4 regions of the Burkholderia sp. Bp9016 genome follow, and region 1 is predicted to be linked to each of the others. Evidence: predicted binding sites of a transcription regulator. Region 1 holds the regulator's gene; each other region holds the start of a gene.
The links. Region 1 encodes HrcA, which represses chaperone genes, less so after heat shock. Its sites were predicted from a motif close to TTAGCACTCNNNNNNNNNGAGTGCTAA; they were not measured.

Region 1 (3,809 bases):
GGGTCTTGAAGAAGCGGGCCGACCATAGCCATTTGTCGATGCGCAGCTTCGCGCCGGGTTCCGTCGAAATCCTGTAATTCATGTCACCCTCCGCCGGGCCGCCCGCGCGCGGCGTAGCGAACGCCGTGCAAGCCGCGGCCGAGCCATCATTTCAGTTCACCGCCTCGGGTTGCGCCGCCTTCACGGGCCAGCCCTGCAGATTCTCGGCGACGATTTCGCCGATCGCGCCGATCCATGCGGGCGCACCGTTCAGGCACGGAATCCGGTGAAACGCCTGGCCGCCGCCCGCGATGAACTCGTCGCGCACTTCCATTCCGATCTCCTCGATCGTCTCCAGGCAATCGGCCGTGAAACCGGGACAGAACACATCGACCCGCCGCACGCCGGCCTCGCCAAGCTCGCGCAGCGTCGGCGCCGTGTACGGCTGCAGCCACTCGGCCTTGCCGAAGCGCGACTGGAAGGTGACGCGGCATTCGAGCGTCGACAGTCCGAGCGCGGCCATCAGCAGCGCGCCCGTCTGCTGACACTGGTCGTGATACGGGTCGCCGAGGTCGAGCGTGCGCTTCGGCACGCCGTGAAAGCTCAGCACGAGCTTGTCGCCGGCCGCAAAGTCGGGCCGGCCATGCTGCGCCCAATACTGGCGCACCTGCTCGGCAAGCGCGTGGATATAGGCCGGATGGTCGGCGTAATGCCGCACCGTGCGCACTTCCGGCTGGTTGCGCATCCGCGCGAGCGCCGCGAACGCGGCATCGAACGCCGTCGCAGTGGTGGACGCGGAGTATTGCGGATACATCGGCATCAGCAGCACGCGCTCGACGCCCGCCCGCTTGAACTGTGCGAGCGCGTGCGCAATGTTCGGGCTGCCGTAGCGCATCGCGTAGTCGACCTTCACCTGATAGCCGTTCGATGCGAGCAGGTGCCGCACGCCTTCGGTCTGGCGCTCGGTATACACGCGCAGCGGCGAGCCTTCCGGCATCCAGACGGCCGCGTATTTCTTCGCGGACGCGCGCCCGCGCAGCGGCAGGATCAGCGTGCGCAGCAGCACCTGCCAGACGGCCTGCGGGATTTCGACGACACGCGGGTCCGACAGGAATTCGGCCAGGTAGCGCCGCACCGCGCGCGGTGTCGGGGCGTCGGGCGTGCCAAGGTTGATCAGCAGCACGCCGATGCGATGGGCGGCCGCGGTGCTCGAAGGCGGCTCAAGATCGAAACGCATGGGCAGGAATGTGCTCGGGGCACGCAGTCGGACGGCCCTCAATTATAGCGGGCCGCCCCGCTCCGGTCGGCTGGCCGTTCGGCCGAATGGCAGCGCGCACGGCGCTGCGGCACGATTGCGGGACGGTATCGGCGCCGGTTATTGCTGGCTCAGCGTGAGCGACAGCAGGCGCGCGGTGATGTCGACGATCGGGATGACGCGGTTGTAGGCCATGCGGGTCGGCCCGATCACGCCGAGCGTGCCGACGATCTGGCCATTCACCTCGTAAGGCGCGGTGACGACGCTCATTTCCTCGATCGGCACGAGCGTCGATTCGCCGCCGATGAAAATCTGCACGCCCTGGGCGTGGCTCGACACGTCGAGCAGTTGCAGGAAGCCCGTCTTTTGGTCGAAAACGTCAAACAGCTTGCGCAGCCGTGCCATGTCGGACGACAGGTCTGCCACTTCGAGCAGGTTGCGCTCGCCGGAAATGAGCACGGTGTCCTCGGTATCGGGCACCTCGGTGCTGGCCGTCACGGCCGCATGCATCAGCGTGGTCATGTCGCCGCGCAACTGGTCGATCTCGTCGCGCAGGCGGCGGCGCACCTCGTCGAACGACAGGCCGGCAAAGTGCGCGTTGATGTAATTCGACGCCTCGGTGAGCTGCGACGGCGAATAATCGCGCGGCGTCGCGAGCATCCGGTTCTGCACGTCGCCCTCGGGGGTGACGATGATCAGCAGGATGCGCTTGTCCGACAGGCGCATGAACTCGATCTGCTTGAACACGTGGCTGCGGCGCGGCGTCAGCACGACACCCGCGAACTGCGACAGGTTCGACAGCACGCTCGCCGCGGCCGCCACCACCCGCTGTTGCGGTTCGCCGGCCTGCAGCGTGTTCTGCACCTGCCGGGCAACGGCCTCGGCGTCGATCGGCGCCTCGACCGTCAGCATGGTGTCGACGAACAGCCGATAGCCGCGTGGCGTCGGCACGCGGCCGGCCGACGTGTGCGGGCTCGACACGAGTCCGAGCTCCTCCAGGTCGGACATCACGTTGCGGATCGTCGCCGGGCTCAGCTCGAGCCCGGAGTAACGGGACAACGTGCGCGAGCCGACCGGCTGACCGTCGGCGATATACCGTTCGATCAGGGTTTTGAGGAGGGTTCGTGCGCGAGGATCTAGCATGGTGGAAAATTTTAGCGCAACCGCGCGACCACGGCGAGTGGCCGCGGCCTGCGTCGAGCGGGCTGGCCCGATCCGGCCCCGCCGGCGCACAGCCGGTTCTTTTCGTCAACGAGCTATGGTGTAATGCCGGCATGAAAACCGGTAATCAGTTCAACACTGTCGCGCTCGTCGGCCGGAGCAACACGCCCGGCATCGCCGAGCCGCTCGCCACGCTGGCTGGCTGCATCGCGAAGCTGGGCTTCGAGGTCGTCTTCGAAGGCGAAACCGCGCGCGAAATCGGCATCTCCGGCTATCCGGCGCTCACCCCGGCCGAAATCGGGGCGCGCGCCGACGTGGCGGTCGTGCTGGGCGGCGACGGCACGATGCTCGGCATCGGCCGCCAGCTCGCGCCATACAAGACGCCGTTGATCGGGATCAACCACGGGCGGCTCGGCTTCATCACGGACATCGCGGCTGCCGACATGCAGGCACTCGTCCCGGTGATCCTGTCGGGCAAGTTCGAGCGCGAGGAGCGCTCGCTGCTCGAGGCACGGATCATGCGCGACGGCGAACCGATCTACCATGCGATCGCGTTCAACGACGTCGTCGTGAACCGCAGCGGCTTCTCCGGGATGGTCGAGCTGCGCGCGTCAGTCGACGGCCGGTACATGTACAACCAGCGCTCGGACGGCCTGATCGTCGCGACGCCGACCGGCTCGACCGCCTACGCGCTGTCGTCGGCCGGCCCGATCCTGCATCCGCAACTCCAGGGCATCGTGCTCGTGCCGATCGCGCCGCACGCGCTGTCGAACCGGCCGATCGTGCTGCCCGACGACTCGAAAATAGCGATCCAGATCGTCGGCGGCCGCGACGTCAACGTGAACTTCGACATGCAGTCGTTTACCGCGCTCGAACTGAACGACACGATCGAGGTGCGCCGCTCGAAGCACACGGTGCCGTTCCTGCACCCGATCGGCTACAGCTATTACGCGACGCTGCGCAAGAAGCTGCACTGGAACGAACACGCATCGAACGAAGACGACAAGGCGTCCTGACGCACCCACGCCCGACACCATGCTCCGCCACCTCTCGATTCGCGACTTCGTCATCGTCGCCGCGCTCGATCTCGAATTCGACAGCGGCTTCACCGTCTTTTCCGGCGAAACCGGCGCCGGCAAATCGATCCTGATCGACGCCCTTGCGCTCGCACTCGGCGAACGCGCCGACGCAAGCGTCGTGCGCGCCGGCTGCGGCCGCGCCGACATCACCGCCGAATTCACGCCGCACGACCGTGTCGCGCGCTGGCTCGACGAACACGCGTTCGACGCCGAGGACACCGTGATGCTGCGCCGCGTGATTGACGCGAACGGCCGCTCGCGCGCGTTCATCAACGGCACCAGCGCGACACTCGCGCAGTTGCGCGAACTCGGCGAGATGCTGGTCGACATCCACG
Region 2 (3,809 bases), on a different contig from region 1:
CGCGGTCTGGTCGAGATCGGTCACGTGGCTGCCGACCTGGATGTACGTGACGCCGAGGCCGACGCTGTCGTTGTCGCGGCCGTCGAACGGCCCTTTCAGCACGATGCCCGCGTTGGCCGAGAAGCTCACGAGGTTGCGGTCGCCCGGCGCGCCCATCACGCGTGCGAACACCCCGAGGCTTTTCGCGCCGGTCGGGTCCGGGCGCCAGATCATCTGGTCGGCCACCGCGTAGAAGCTGTAGTCGCCGTGATGCTGCTGCGCGATACCGTTCGATCCGGTGCTCGCGAGCGACAGCCCGTCGGTGCCGACGTTCTGATCGGCGAAGCGGCCGTTGTGATACCAGACGCCGATCTTGTAGGTGCCCGGCAGCCCGTTCGACTGGCCGGTGTCCATCTCGCCGTCGGCCGGCTGGTTCAGCGCGTACTGCAGCTCGCCGATGTAGAGCGTGCCGTTGTGCAGGTTGAAGTTCGTGCCGCTCAGGTTGCTCGGGTTGTTGCCGAGCGGATCGCCGTCGAACACGCCTGCGAGCGCGGTGAGCTTCGGCGTGATCTGGCCGCGCACGCGCACGCCCAGGCCCGCGAGCGGATACGCGGGGCCGCCGTTCGGCAGGTCGTACGACGGCAGCGCGGGCCAGCCGAACATCGTGTTGACGAACGTGTTCGCGTAGGTGCTGACCATGAATTCCTGGTCGAGGCTCTGCTGACCGATCTTCACGTCGACGCGCTTGTCGAGGAACGACTGCTGGTACCACAGTTCCCAGAGGCGCGTCGTGTCCTGCGCCTCGATGCCGCTCGCGGTATTGAGCGTGCCGAGGTTGCGCGCACTGAGGTTGGTGCCGTGGATCTGCAGCGCGCTGACGTTGAAGGTGCCGCCGGGCAGGCCGATCGCCTTCTGCGTGTCGACCGTCAGCGTGGCCGTCGTGAGCCCGTCGTACGTGCCGCCGCGGTTCAGGCCGCCGCGCAGGTTCGCGAGGTATTCGCTGGTTTCGGTGATCTGCAGCGTCGCGCCGTATTTGCCGAGCCACGGGCGGATGCCGCCCATGTCGCCGAGCAGGTTCTGCCGGGTCCAGATGCCGGTCCACATGTTGGTCGGCTGCGCCTGGATCGAGAGGTCGGCTTCGGGCGCTTCGGGCTGCGCATCGACCGGCGTGTCGGCATAGGCGCCGGCGCAGGCGAACGTTGCCCCGGCGACGAGAACCGCGCAGGCGGCCGGGCGCATCCGGGAGCGGAGGCGGTCTCCATGGAGCGACGCAAAGGTCATATCAAATCCCTGGTTCTAATTAGTTTGTAGTCCTGCTGGTCGGTCGCTGTCCCGACGCTCGGCACCTGTCGATCGTGGCACGAAAACGAACGCAACGTGGCGGATCGTAGGAGTGTCAAATGGGAAAGTCAATGTAAACGAGAATGATTCGCATCAAGATTACTGAATGTAATGGGGGGCCTTACGGATGGGACTCCGCACGTGTTTAGTAGTGAGCTAAACCGTAAATATCGGCGTAATGAAATTGAATGGTTCGATGCGGGCCGATGTAACGGCGAGGAGGGGGTGCGGCGTGCGCGAGCGGGATGCCGCGGTGGACGGAATCGACGTCGGTGCGGGCTTTTCGATGCGATGTCGCCGGGTGCAGGAACTCCGTGCTTACCCGGTGTCCAACCAGGGCTGAACGATTTTCGGGGTGAGCCGCACACGTCGATCATGCCGGTCATGGCTCGCCATGTTTTTGTTTTAAAAAGGTTTTTCGTTGTATTCGTGTGCTTTCCTGCCTGCTTTGCCGCTCCGAAAATTCATCCGGCATCCCTTCTTGAATTTGTCAAAACCCGTCCATATAATTAGCACTCGCTGCACGAGAGTGCTAACAATTCTCTGCCGGGCGATCCGCCGGGCAGATTCCCTAAGCGTTCTTCAATCTCAGTCAAGAGAGGAGTGAATATGAACCTTCGTCCTTTGCACGATCGCGTGATCGTCAAGCGCCTGGATCAGGAAACCAAGACCGCCTCGGGCATCGTGATCCCCGAAGCTGCTGCTGAAAAGCCGGATCAAGGCGAGATCCTCGCGGTCGGCCCGGGCAAGCGCGACGACAAGGGCGCGCCGATCGCGCTCGACGTGAAGGTCGGCGATCGCGTCCTGTTCGGCAAGTACGCTGGTCAGACCGTGAAGGTCGACGGCCAGGAACTGCTGGTCATGCGTGAAGAAGACATCATGGCCGTGGTCAACGCGAAGTAAGCGTCCACTGACGGTACATATTCCCAAGAATTCAAGGAGTTAGAAGATGGCAGCTAAAGACGTCGTATTCGGCGATTCCGCCCGTTCGAAGATGGTCGAAGGCGTGAACATTCTCGCCAACGCAGTCAAGGTCACGCTGGGTCCGAAGGGCCGCAACGTGGTGCTCGAGCGCAGCTTCGGCGGCCCGACGGTCACCAAGGACGGTGTGTCGGTCGCGAAGGAAATCGAGCTGAAGGACAAGCTCCAGAACATGGGCGCGCAAATGGTCAAGGAAGTGGCTTCCAAGACCAGCGACAACGCAGGCGACGGCACGACGACGGCAACCGTCCTCGCGCAATCGATCGTTCGCGAAGGCATGAAGTACGTCGCATCGGGCATGAACCCGATGGACCTGAAGCGCGGCATCGACAAGGCAGTCGCAGCGGCTGTCGAAGAGCTGAAGAAGATCAGCAAGCCGTGCACGACGAACAAGGAAATCGCACAGGTCGGCTCGATCTCGGCGAACAGCGACTCGTCGATCGGCGATCGCATCGCTGAAGCGATGGACAAGGTCGGCAAGGAAGGCGTGATCACCGTCGAAGACGGCAAGTCGCTCGCCGACGAACTCGACGTCGTCGAAGGCATGCAGTTCGACCGCGGCTACCTGTCGCCGTACTTCATCAACAACCCGGACAAGCAAGTCGCCGTCCTCGACAACCCGTTCGTGCTGCTGCACGACAAGAAGGTGTCGAACATCCGTGATCTGCTGCCGGTACTCGAGCAAGTCGCGAAGGCTGGCCGTCCGCTGCTGATCATCGCTGAAGACGTCGAAGGCGAAGCGCTCGCAACGCTGGTCGTCAACAACATCCGCGGCATCCTGAAGACCGTTGCGGTCAAGGCGCCGGGCTTCGGCGATCGTCGCAAGGCCATGCTGGAAGACATCGCGATCCTGACCGGCGGTCAAGTCATCGCGGAAGAAACCGGCCTGACGCTCGAGAAGGCAACGCTGGCAGAACTGGGCCAGGCGAAGCGCATCGAAGTGGGCAAGGAAAACACGACGATCATCGACGGCGCAGGCGAAGCAGCAAGCATCGAAGCGCGCGTGAAGCAGGTCCGTACGCAAATCGAAGAAGCGACGTCGGACTACGACCGTGAAAAGCTGCAAGAGCGCGTGGCCAAGCTGGCCGGCGGCGTGGCAGTGATCAAGGTCGGTGCTGCGACCGAAGTCGAAATGAAGGAAAAGAAGGCACGTGTCGAAGACGCACTGCACGCAACGCGCGCAGCTGTGGAAGAAGGCATCGTGGCAGGCGGCGGCGTTGCGCTGATCCGCGCTCGCACCGCGATCGCAGGCCTGACCGGCGCGAACGCTGACCAAAACGCCGGCATCAAGATCGTGCTGCGCGCAATGGAAGAGCCGCTGCGCCAGATCGTCACGAACGGTGGCGAAGAAGCCAGCGTCGTGGTGGCGGCAGTTGCTGCAGGCAAGGGCAACTACGGCTACAACGCAGCAACGGGCGAGTACGTCGACATGGTTGAAGCCGGCGTCGTCGACCCGACCAAGGTCACGCGCACCGCACTGCAGAACGCAGCTTCGGTTGCTGGCCTGC
Region 3 (3,809 bases), on a different contig from region 1:
CCTTCGACCGCGAGCGGCACGCCGAAGATGTCGCCGACGTAGTGCGAGTAGTACGACCAGTTCGTGCCGAACTGGAATTCGAGCGTGATGCCGGTCGTCACGCCCATCGCGAAGTTGATTCCGAACAGCTTGCCCCAGAACTGGGTCATGTCCTTGTAGACCTGCTTGCCGGTCATCACGTAGACGGCTTCCATGATGACGAGCAGCCAGGACAGGCCGAGCGTCAGCGGCACGAACAGGAAGTGGTAGAGCGCCGTGATGCCGAACTGCAGACGCGACAGATCGACGACTTCGCTACTTATCATGGTGGTCTCCCTCGGTAGAGGCGGGCGCCGGCACCGAAAGCAGTCTTTCGGCGACGACAGCAGGCGGCAGCGACATGTGCTCGGCCTGCGGATGATTGAAGAATGCGTATTTGAGCGACATCAGGAGGATCAGCTTGACGATCAGCACCAGCGTGATGTCGCGCACGAGCGTGGGTCCGCGGGCCCACGCGGCGATGCGGGCGCGCCAGCCGATCGCACCGGCGGCCGGCGGGGGAGGCGGCGCAGGCTCTTTATTGATCGAGATCAAGGCGATAATCCTGAATCGATTTACGTCGGTTTTGGGGCGACTTTACGTCGGATTTATGACGGCAGTGAAGCTCTGTTATTAATCCTTTTATGCCGACATGCCAATTTTAAAATGCCGGCTTTCCGATGCCGAGTGCTGCGCTGCGGCAGACCGTCGCGAATTGAGGGTAAAAACTTGAGTTAGATCAAGGTTATGCGGAAGGGGGCGCAAGCCGCCCAATACCCGATCAATAAGGTCGATTAATAGGTGACGCGACTGGCGGGCAAACAGGCGAAAAAAAACCGCTGCCGGAGGGGCAGCGGTTTGGGGGGGAAGCGCTCTGAATCGCCGGGCTTTACGCGTATTCGGCGAGTGCGGTGCGCATCTTTTTCATCGCGCTCGCTTCGATCTGGCGGATGCGTTCTGCGGACACACCGAATTCGGCGGCGAGATCGTGCAGCGTCGAGCCGCCTGAGCCATCGTCGTCGACATTCAGCCAGCGCGCCTCGATGATCCGGCGACTGCGCGCGTCGAGCGCGTCGAGCGCCTGCGAGATGCCGTCAGTCTGCAGCATGTCGCGCTGACGCGCCGCCAGCACGGCGGTCGGCTCGTTGTGCGAATCGGCCAGATAGGCGATCGGCGCGTACGACTCCTCGCCGTCCTCGACTTGCCCTTCGAGCGCGATGTCGCCGCCCGACAGGCGTGTTTCCATCTCGGTCACGTCCTCACGCTTGACGTTGAGTTCCTGCGCGAGGCCGTCGATTTCCTCGGGCGTCATCGCCTGCAGGCCCTTCTTGTGGCTGCGCAGGTTGAAGAACAGCTTGCGCTGCGCCTTCGTCGTCGCGACCTTTACCGTACGCCAGTTGCGCAGGATGTACTCGTGGATCTCGGCCTTGATCCAGTGGATCGCGTACGACACCAGGCGCACGTTTTGCGCCGGGTCGAAACGCTTCACGGCCTTCATCAGGCCGATGTTCCCTTCCTGGATCAGGTCGCCATGCGGCAGCCCGTAGCCGAGATAGTTACGGGCGATCGACACGACGAGCCGGAGGTGCGACAGCACCAGGCGGCGTGCCGAGTCGAGATTGTTGTTGTCGCGGAATTCGGTTGCGTACTGGCGTTCTTCTTCAGCGGTCAGCAGCGGGATGCGGTTGACGGCCTGGATATACGCGTCGATGTTGCCAAGCTGGCCCGGCAACATCGATTGAGTTGCGAGCGCCAGCGAGCCTGCCGATTCGGCCTTGGCCGGCGTCGGGCTCAGGGTATTCGGAAGGGTCAAAGCGTGGCTCACTAAAAAACTCCTTTGGAATCAGGGACAAACCCCTGGTCTCGGATGAGACTCCGAGGGCAATCTTAGCACTCCCGCAATCCGAGTGCTAATTCCTTAGAGCGCACGTGGGCATCGGAGTTCCCAGTTTTCTATCGAAGTAGTCGAGTCGATAGTCTAGAGTGCGACCGGGGAGATGCGGAGAAGTTCCGTAAGCCGTTGTTTCTGAGGGGAATCAGCAGACGGTTTCGATTTTTGTAGTTTTAGAAGCAAACCATTTCGCTTCGTGATGCCGATCCGGAAAGTCCTTTACCATACCATTCAGTTCGCTCGGGCCCGGCCGCTGCGGCAGGCTCCATTCAACCCAAAAAGTTGGAGTGTCAGATGAACAATAAAAAGAATCGCCGGCCTCGCAGCCGGTTTGCGCTGCATGCGATGCTCGCCGCGTCATTGCTTGGCGGATCGACGGCAGCATTCGCGGATCGGTGGGGGATCCAGGCGGGCGGCGGGTTTTCCGATCGTCACGGGATCGACAAGGGCGATCTCGGCGTGGTCTGGGATCCGGGCTGGAACTGGTGGGAAATCGGCGGCTGGCACTTCGCGTTCGTGGTCGAAGGACATGCGGGCTACTGGCACACGGGCGGCAACGTCCACAGCAGCATCGGGGAATTCGGCGTGACGCCGATGTTCCGTTTCATCAAGAGCGCGGGGGAGATACGGCCGTACATCGAGGCCGGCGGCGGCCTCCGGCTGCTGACGCATCCGACGATCTCGAACAATTTCTCGGTGTCGACCGCGTTCCAGTTCGCGCCGACCGCGGGGGTGGGCGTGCAGTTCGGCCAACGGCAACAGTATCAGGTTGGCTACCGTTTCGAACATGTGTCTAACGCGGGTATCAAAGAGCCGAATCCTGGTATAAATTTCCACCAGTTCTACGTGCAGTACAACTTCTGATCCGTACTACGCCCGCACGGCGGGCGCGTTGCCGAGGAGTCAGGCGATGGCGAAGGTGGTCGATGCGATCCGCGCGCTCGAGCGCGATCGGTTCCGGGCGATGGTGGACGGGGACGGCGAAGCGCTCGATGCGCAATTGTCGGACAAGGTGTTCTTCGTGCACACCAACGGCAAACGCGAAACCAAGCAGCAGTTCATCGACGCCATCGTCGCCGGCCGCCGCCGCTATCGCCAGATCGAAATCCAGTCGCAGGATCTGCTGCCGGTCGGCGACGCAACCTGCATCGTTACGGGGCGCGCGCTGATCGAGATGGAAACGAACAACGGCGGGCTCGTCTTCCCGATTGCCTATACTGCCGTCCACACCCACGAGCAGGGCCACTGGCGCCTGCTGGCGTGGCAGGCGACGCGATGTGCGACCGAGACGTGAGCGCAGGTAGCGCCCGTTTTCATGTCCCGACCGAAGCGGCCTTCCGGGCCGCTTTTTGCTGGCCCATGCGACGCGGATCGCGCGGCGCACGGGCGGTCACACACCGCTCGCTGACCTTCAAACCTTGAATCGAAACCCGGCAGTCAGGCTGCCGCGCGGCGGTCGGTGCAATGCCACGCCGAGCGGTTGATCGCGCTCGCGACCGCGTCGAGCGCCGCGCTCGCCGCATCGGCGTGCAGCCCGACGCCATGCCGCAGCGGCGCATCGCCGACCCGGCAGCCGACCGATACTGCGATCCGGCCGTCCGTCGTGCGTACGTGTTCGCACGACGCGACGTCGATCGTCACGCCGGCCGCCGCCGCGAATGCCGCGGCCGCGCGCTGCACGGCGTCCTCGGCCGTCGCGTCGGCCGGCGGTGCGACCGCGATCTCGCGGTGCTGCCAGCGTGCGCCGTTGCCGTGGCGCGCGGCCGGGCCATCCGTTTCGAAGAATTCTCGTGCGAACAGCGCGCAGATCGCATCGCCCGTCACTTCCTCGCCGGATGCGTCGGCGAGCGTCTGCACCGCGGCGCTGAACTCGATCTGCACGCGGCGCGTTGGCGTGAAG
Region 4 (3,809 bases), on a different contig from region 1:
CGGCGATCGCCTGCAGGTCGTCGAACCGCAGGCGGCCGGCCGGGCGATGGTCGTGCACCGCGCCGTCCGCGCCGATGATCCGCCATGGCGTCGGCTGCCCGCCGCGCGAATACGCGATGCCGACATGCGACGCGAGTGCGTCGAGCCCCGACGGCCAGCCATGACGATCGAGATACGCGCGCGATGCGCAGATACCCATGCGCTGTACGCCGAGCTTTCGGCCGACCAGCGCGCTGGTGTCGGCCAGCGCGCCGATCCGCACTGCGACGTCGAAGCCGTCGTTGACGAGATCGGCGACGCGATCGCTGAACGACACGTCGATTTCAAGTCGCGGATAGCGCTCGACGAGGCGCCGCACGACGGGCGCCACGCATTGCCGGCCGAACAGCACGGGCACACTGATTCGCACGCGCCCGGCCGGCTCGCGCCGGCCCGCGTCGAGCGCGGCCTCCGTCTCGCCGAGTTCGGCCAGCAGCCGCCGGCACTGCTCGTAATAGACGAGCCCTTCGTCGGTCAGGCCGAGCTGGCGCGTCGTGCGCTGCAGGAGCCGCGCGCCGAGACGCTGTTCGAGCCGCGCGACGATCTTCGCGACGGCCGAGCGCGTCATGCCGAGGCGCAGCGCCGCCGCCGCGAAGCTGCCTGACTCCACGACGTCGACGAATTCGGCGACGCCTCTCAGCCGCTCATCCATGTAATTCCGCTCCGGTGGGGTGACAGAGTTGTGTCCACTACGGCAACAATCAGTGGCCGAATTCTCGCCAATGCGTCCCGTCGCGCGACACTATGATAGTCCGCTCTACCTGGAAAAAGGAGTCGACATGCATGCATGGCAAGTCAAACCGGGCGACGGCGTTGCCGGGCTCCGGCGCATCGACGCGACGCTTCGTCCGGTCGGCCCGACCGACGTCGTCGTGAAGATCCACGCGGCTGCGCTGAACTATCGCGACCTGATGTTCGCGCGCGGCGACTATCTCGGCATCGGCACCGACGCGCTGATCCCGGTCGCCGACGGTGCCGGGGAAGTCGTCGAAACCGGTCGCGACGTCACGCGGTTCAAGCCGGGCGATCGCGTGATCAACACGTATTTCCCGCACTGGATCGACGGGCCGCCCACGCAGCGGAAAGTCTCGGGGTCGCCCGGCTCGCATTTCGACGGCGTGCTCGCCGAACGCTTCGTCTCCGACGAAGCCGCACTGGTCGCGATTCCCGCGCATCTCGACTACGCCGAAGCGGCGACGCTGTCGTGCGCGGGCATCACCGCGTGGAATGCGCTGTTCGTCGACGGCGGGCTGGGACCGGGCGCAACCGTCGTGCTGCTCGGCACGGGCGGCGTGTCGATCATTGCGCTGCAACTCGCCCATGCGGCCGGACTGCGCACGATCGTGACCTCGTCGAGCGATGCAAAGCTCGAGCGCGCCCGCGCACTGGGTGCGGACGCAACGATCAACTATCGCGCGACACCCGAATGGCAACATGAAGTGCTGCGCCTCACCGGCGGCGCGGGCGCGGATCTTGTCGTCGAAGTCGGCGGGCGCGATACGCTGCCGCGCTCGATCGCCGCGACGAAAATCGGCGGCATCGTGTCGATCATCGGCGGTCTCAGCAGCTTCGGCGGCCCGGCGCTCGATCTGCTGTCGCTGATCGGCGGCGTCCGGCAACTGCACGGCTTCATGGTCGGCAGCCGCGCGATGCTCGACGACGTCGTGCGACTGGTCGACGCGAAGCGGATCAGGCCGGTGGTCGATCGCGTGTTCGGCTTCGACGAAGCGCCGCAGGCCTACGCGTACCTGCAGTCGGGGCAGCATTTCGGGAAAGTCGTAATTCGCGTCGCCTCGTAACGAAGGAAGGCGGCTTGGGCCGCCTTCTTCCCCCTCCGCCGCTCAACCGCCCCGCCTCGCTCCCCTGTCCATAGCGCATTCGCGCAAATGCTTTTCCGAATCCGTTATTGGATCGCGTCGCCGCGCGTTTTTATACTCGTCAGCACTCTCTGATGAAGAGTGCCAGCCAATTTCGACGCAACAGAACAGGACGAAAAGATGAGCCTACGCCCCTTGCACGACCGGGTCATCGTGAAGCGACTCGACCAGGAAACCACCACCGCCTCGGGCATCGTGATCCCCGACAGCGCCGCTGAAAAACCCGACCAGGGCGAAGTGATCGCCGTCGGCCCCGGCCGCAAGGATGCGGACGGCCAGCGCATCGTGCCCGACCTGCAGGTCGGCGAACGCGTGCTGTTCGGCAAGTACGCGGGCCAGGCCGTCAAGGTGGACGGCAACGAATTCCTGGTGCTGCGCGAGGAAGACATCGTCGCGGTCGTCAATCAATAACGGAGTGCAATCATGGCAGCGAAGGAAATCATTTTCAGCGACGTCGCCCGCGCGAAGCTGACCGAAGGCGTCAACATTCTCGCGAACGCGGTGAAGGTCACGCTCGGGCCGAAGGGCCGCAACGTCGTGCTCGAACGCAGCTTCGGCGCACCGGTCGTCACGAAGGACGGCGTGTCGGTCGCGAAGGAAATCGAACTCGCGGACAAGCTGCAGAACATCGGCGCGCAGCTCGTTAAGGAAGTCGCGTCGCGCACCAGCGATGCCGCCGGCGACGGCACGACGACGGCCACCGTGCTTGCGCAGGCGATCGTGCGCGAAGGCCAGAAATACGTCGCGGCCGGTCTCAATCCGCTCGACCTGAAGCGCGGGATCGACAAGGCGGTTGCAGCGGCCGTCGACGCGCTGAAAAAAATCAGCAAGCCGACCACCACCAGCAAGGAAATCGCGCAGGTCGCGACAATCTCCGCGAACGGCGAGGAATCGATCGGCCAGCGCATCGCCGAAGCGATCGACCGCGTCGGCAAGGAAGGCGTGATCACCGTCGAGGACGGCAAATCGCTCGCCGACGAACTCGACGTCGTCGAAGGATTGCAGTTCGATCGCGGCTATCTGTCGCCGTACTTCATCAACAATCCCGACAAGCAGATCGCCGAGCTCGAGAACCCATACATCCTGCTGCACGACAAGAAGGTCTCGAACATTCGCGACCTGCTACCGGTGCTCGAACAGGTCGCGAAGTCGGGCCGTCCGCTGCTGATCATCGCGGAAGACGTCGAAGGCGAAGCGCTCGCGACGCTGGTCGTGAACAACATTCGCGGCATCCTGAAGACGGTCGCGGTCAAGGCGCCGGGCTTCGGCGATCGCCGCAAGGCGCTGCTCGAGGACATCGCGATCCTGACCGGGGGGCAAGTCGTCGCCGAGGAAACGGGTCTCACGCTCGAGAAGGCGACGCTCGCCGAACTCGGCCAGGCGAAGCGTATCGAGGTCGGCAAGGAAAACACGACGGTAATCGACGGTGCGGGCGACGCGAAGAACATCGAGGCGCGCGTGAAGCAGATTCGCGTGCAGATCGAAGAGGCGACGTCCGACTACGACCGCGAAAAGCTGCAGGAACGCGTCGCGAAACTCGCGGGCGGCGTCGCGGTGATCAAGGTCGGCGGAGCGACCGAGATCGAGGTCAAGGAGAAGAAGGATCGCGTCGACGACGCGCTGCATGCGACACGCGCGGCCGTCGAGGAAGGTATCGTGCCGGGCGGCGGCGTCGCGCTGATCCGCGTGCGGCAGGCAATTCGCGAGCTGAAGGGTGCGAACGCCGATCAGGATGCGGGCATCAAGATCGTGCTGCGCGCGCTCGAGGAACCGCTGCGCCAGATCGTCGCGAACGCGGGCGAGGAATCTAGCGTGGTCGTCGCGAAAGTCGCGGAAGGCACGGGTAACTTCGGCTACAACGCGCAGACTGGCGAATACGGCGACCTCGTCGAA

Region 2: DIE13_RS27480 (co-chaperone GroES) is a predicted target of HrcA. The motif match lies at 1,830-1,856, and genes of this name have one in related genera.
Region 3: rpoH (RNA polymerase sigma factor RpoH) is a predicted target of HrcA. The motif match lies at 1,906-1,932, and genes of this name have one in related genera.
Region 4: DIE13_RS30765 (co-chaperone GroES) is a predicted target of HrcA. The motif match lies at 1,978-2,004, and genes of this name have one in related genera.

The regions. Positions count from the first base shown of each region.
Region 1 is NZ_QTPY01000007.1:35,004-38,812, forward strand. It holds gene DIE13_RS10450 (RNA-binding S4 domain-containing protein) at 1-82, opposite strand, end outside; gene hemH (ferrochelatase) at 152-1,216, opposite strand; gene hrcA (heat-inducible transcriptional repressor HrcA) at 1,355-2,377, opposite strand; gene DIE13_RS10465 (NAD kinase) at 2,509-3,411, shown strand; gene recN (DNA repair protein RecN) at 3,431-3,809, shown strand, end outside.
Region 2 is NZ_QTPY01000029.1:9,794-13,602, reverse strand. It holds gene DIE13_RS27485 (carbohydrate porin) at 1-1,260, opposite strand, end outside; gene DIE13_RS27480 (co-chaperone GroES) at 1,930-2,223, shown strand; gene groL (chaperonin GroEL) at 2,270-3,809, shown strand, end outside.
Region 3 is NZ_QTPY01000010.1:183,892-187,700, forward strand. It holds gene DIE13_RS14735 (cytochrome ubiquinol oxidase subunit I) at 1-305, opposite strand, end outside; gene cydP (cytochrome oxidase putative small subunit CydP) at 295-573, opposite strand; gene rpoH (RNA polymerase sigma factor RpoH) at 908-1,843, opposite strand; gene DIE13_RS14755 (acyloxyacyl hydrolase) at 2,204-2,773, shown strand; gene DIE13_RS14760 (nuclear transport factor 2 family protein) at 2,820-3,203, shown strand; gene leuA (2-isopropylmalate synthase) at 3,347-3,809, opposite strand, start outside.
Region 4 is NZ_QTPY01000042.1:6,481-10,289, reverse strand. It holds gene DIE13_RS30775 (LysR substrate-binding domain-containing protein) at 1-691, opposite strand, end outside; gene DIE13_RS30770 (NAD(P)-dependent alcohol dehydrogenase) at 819-1,838, shown strand; gene DIE13_RS30765 (co-chaperone GroES) at 2,037-2,327, shown strand; gene groL (chaperonin GroEL) at 2,340-3,809, shown strand, end outside.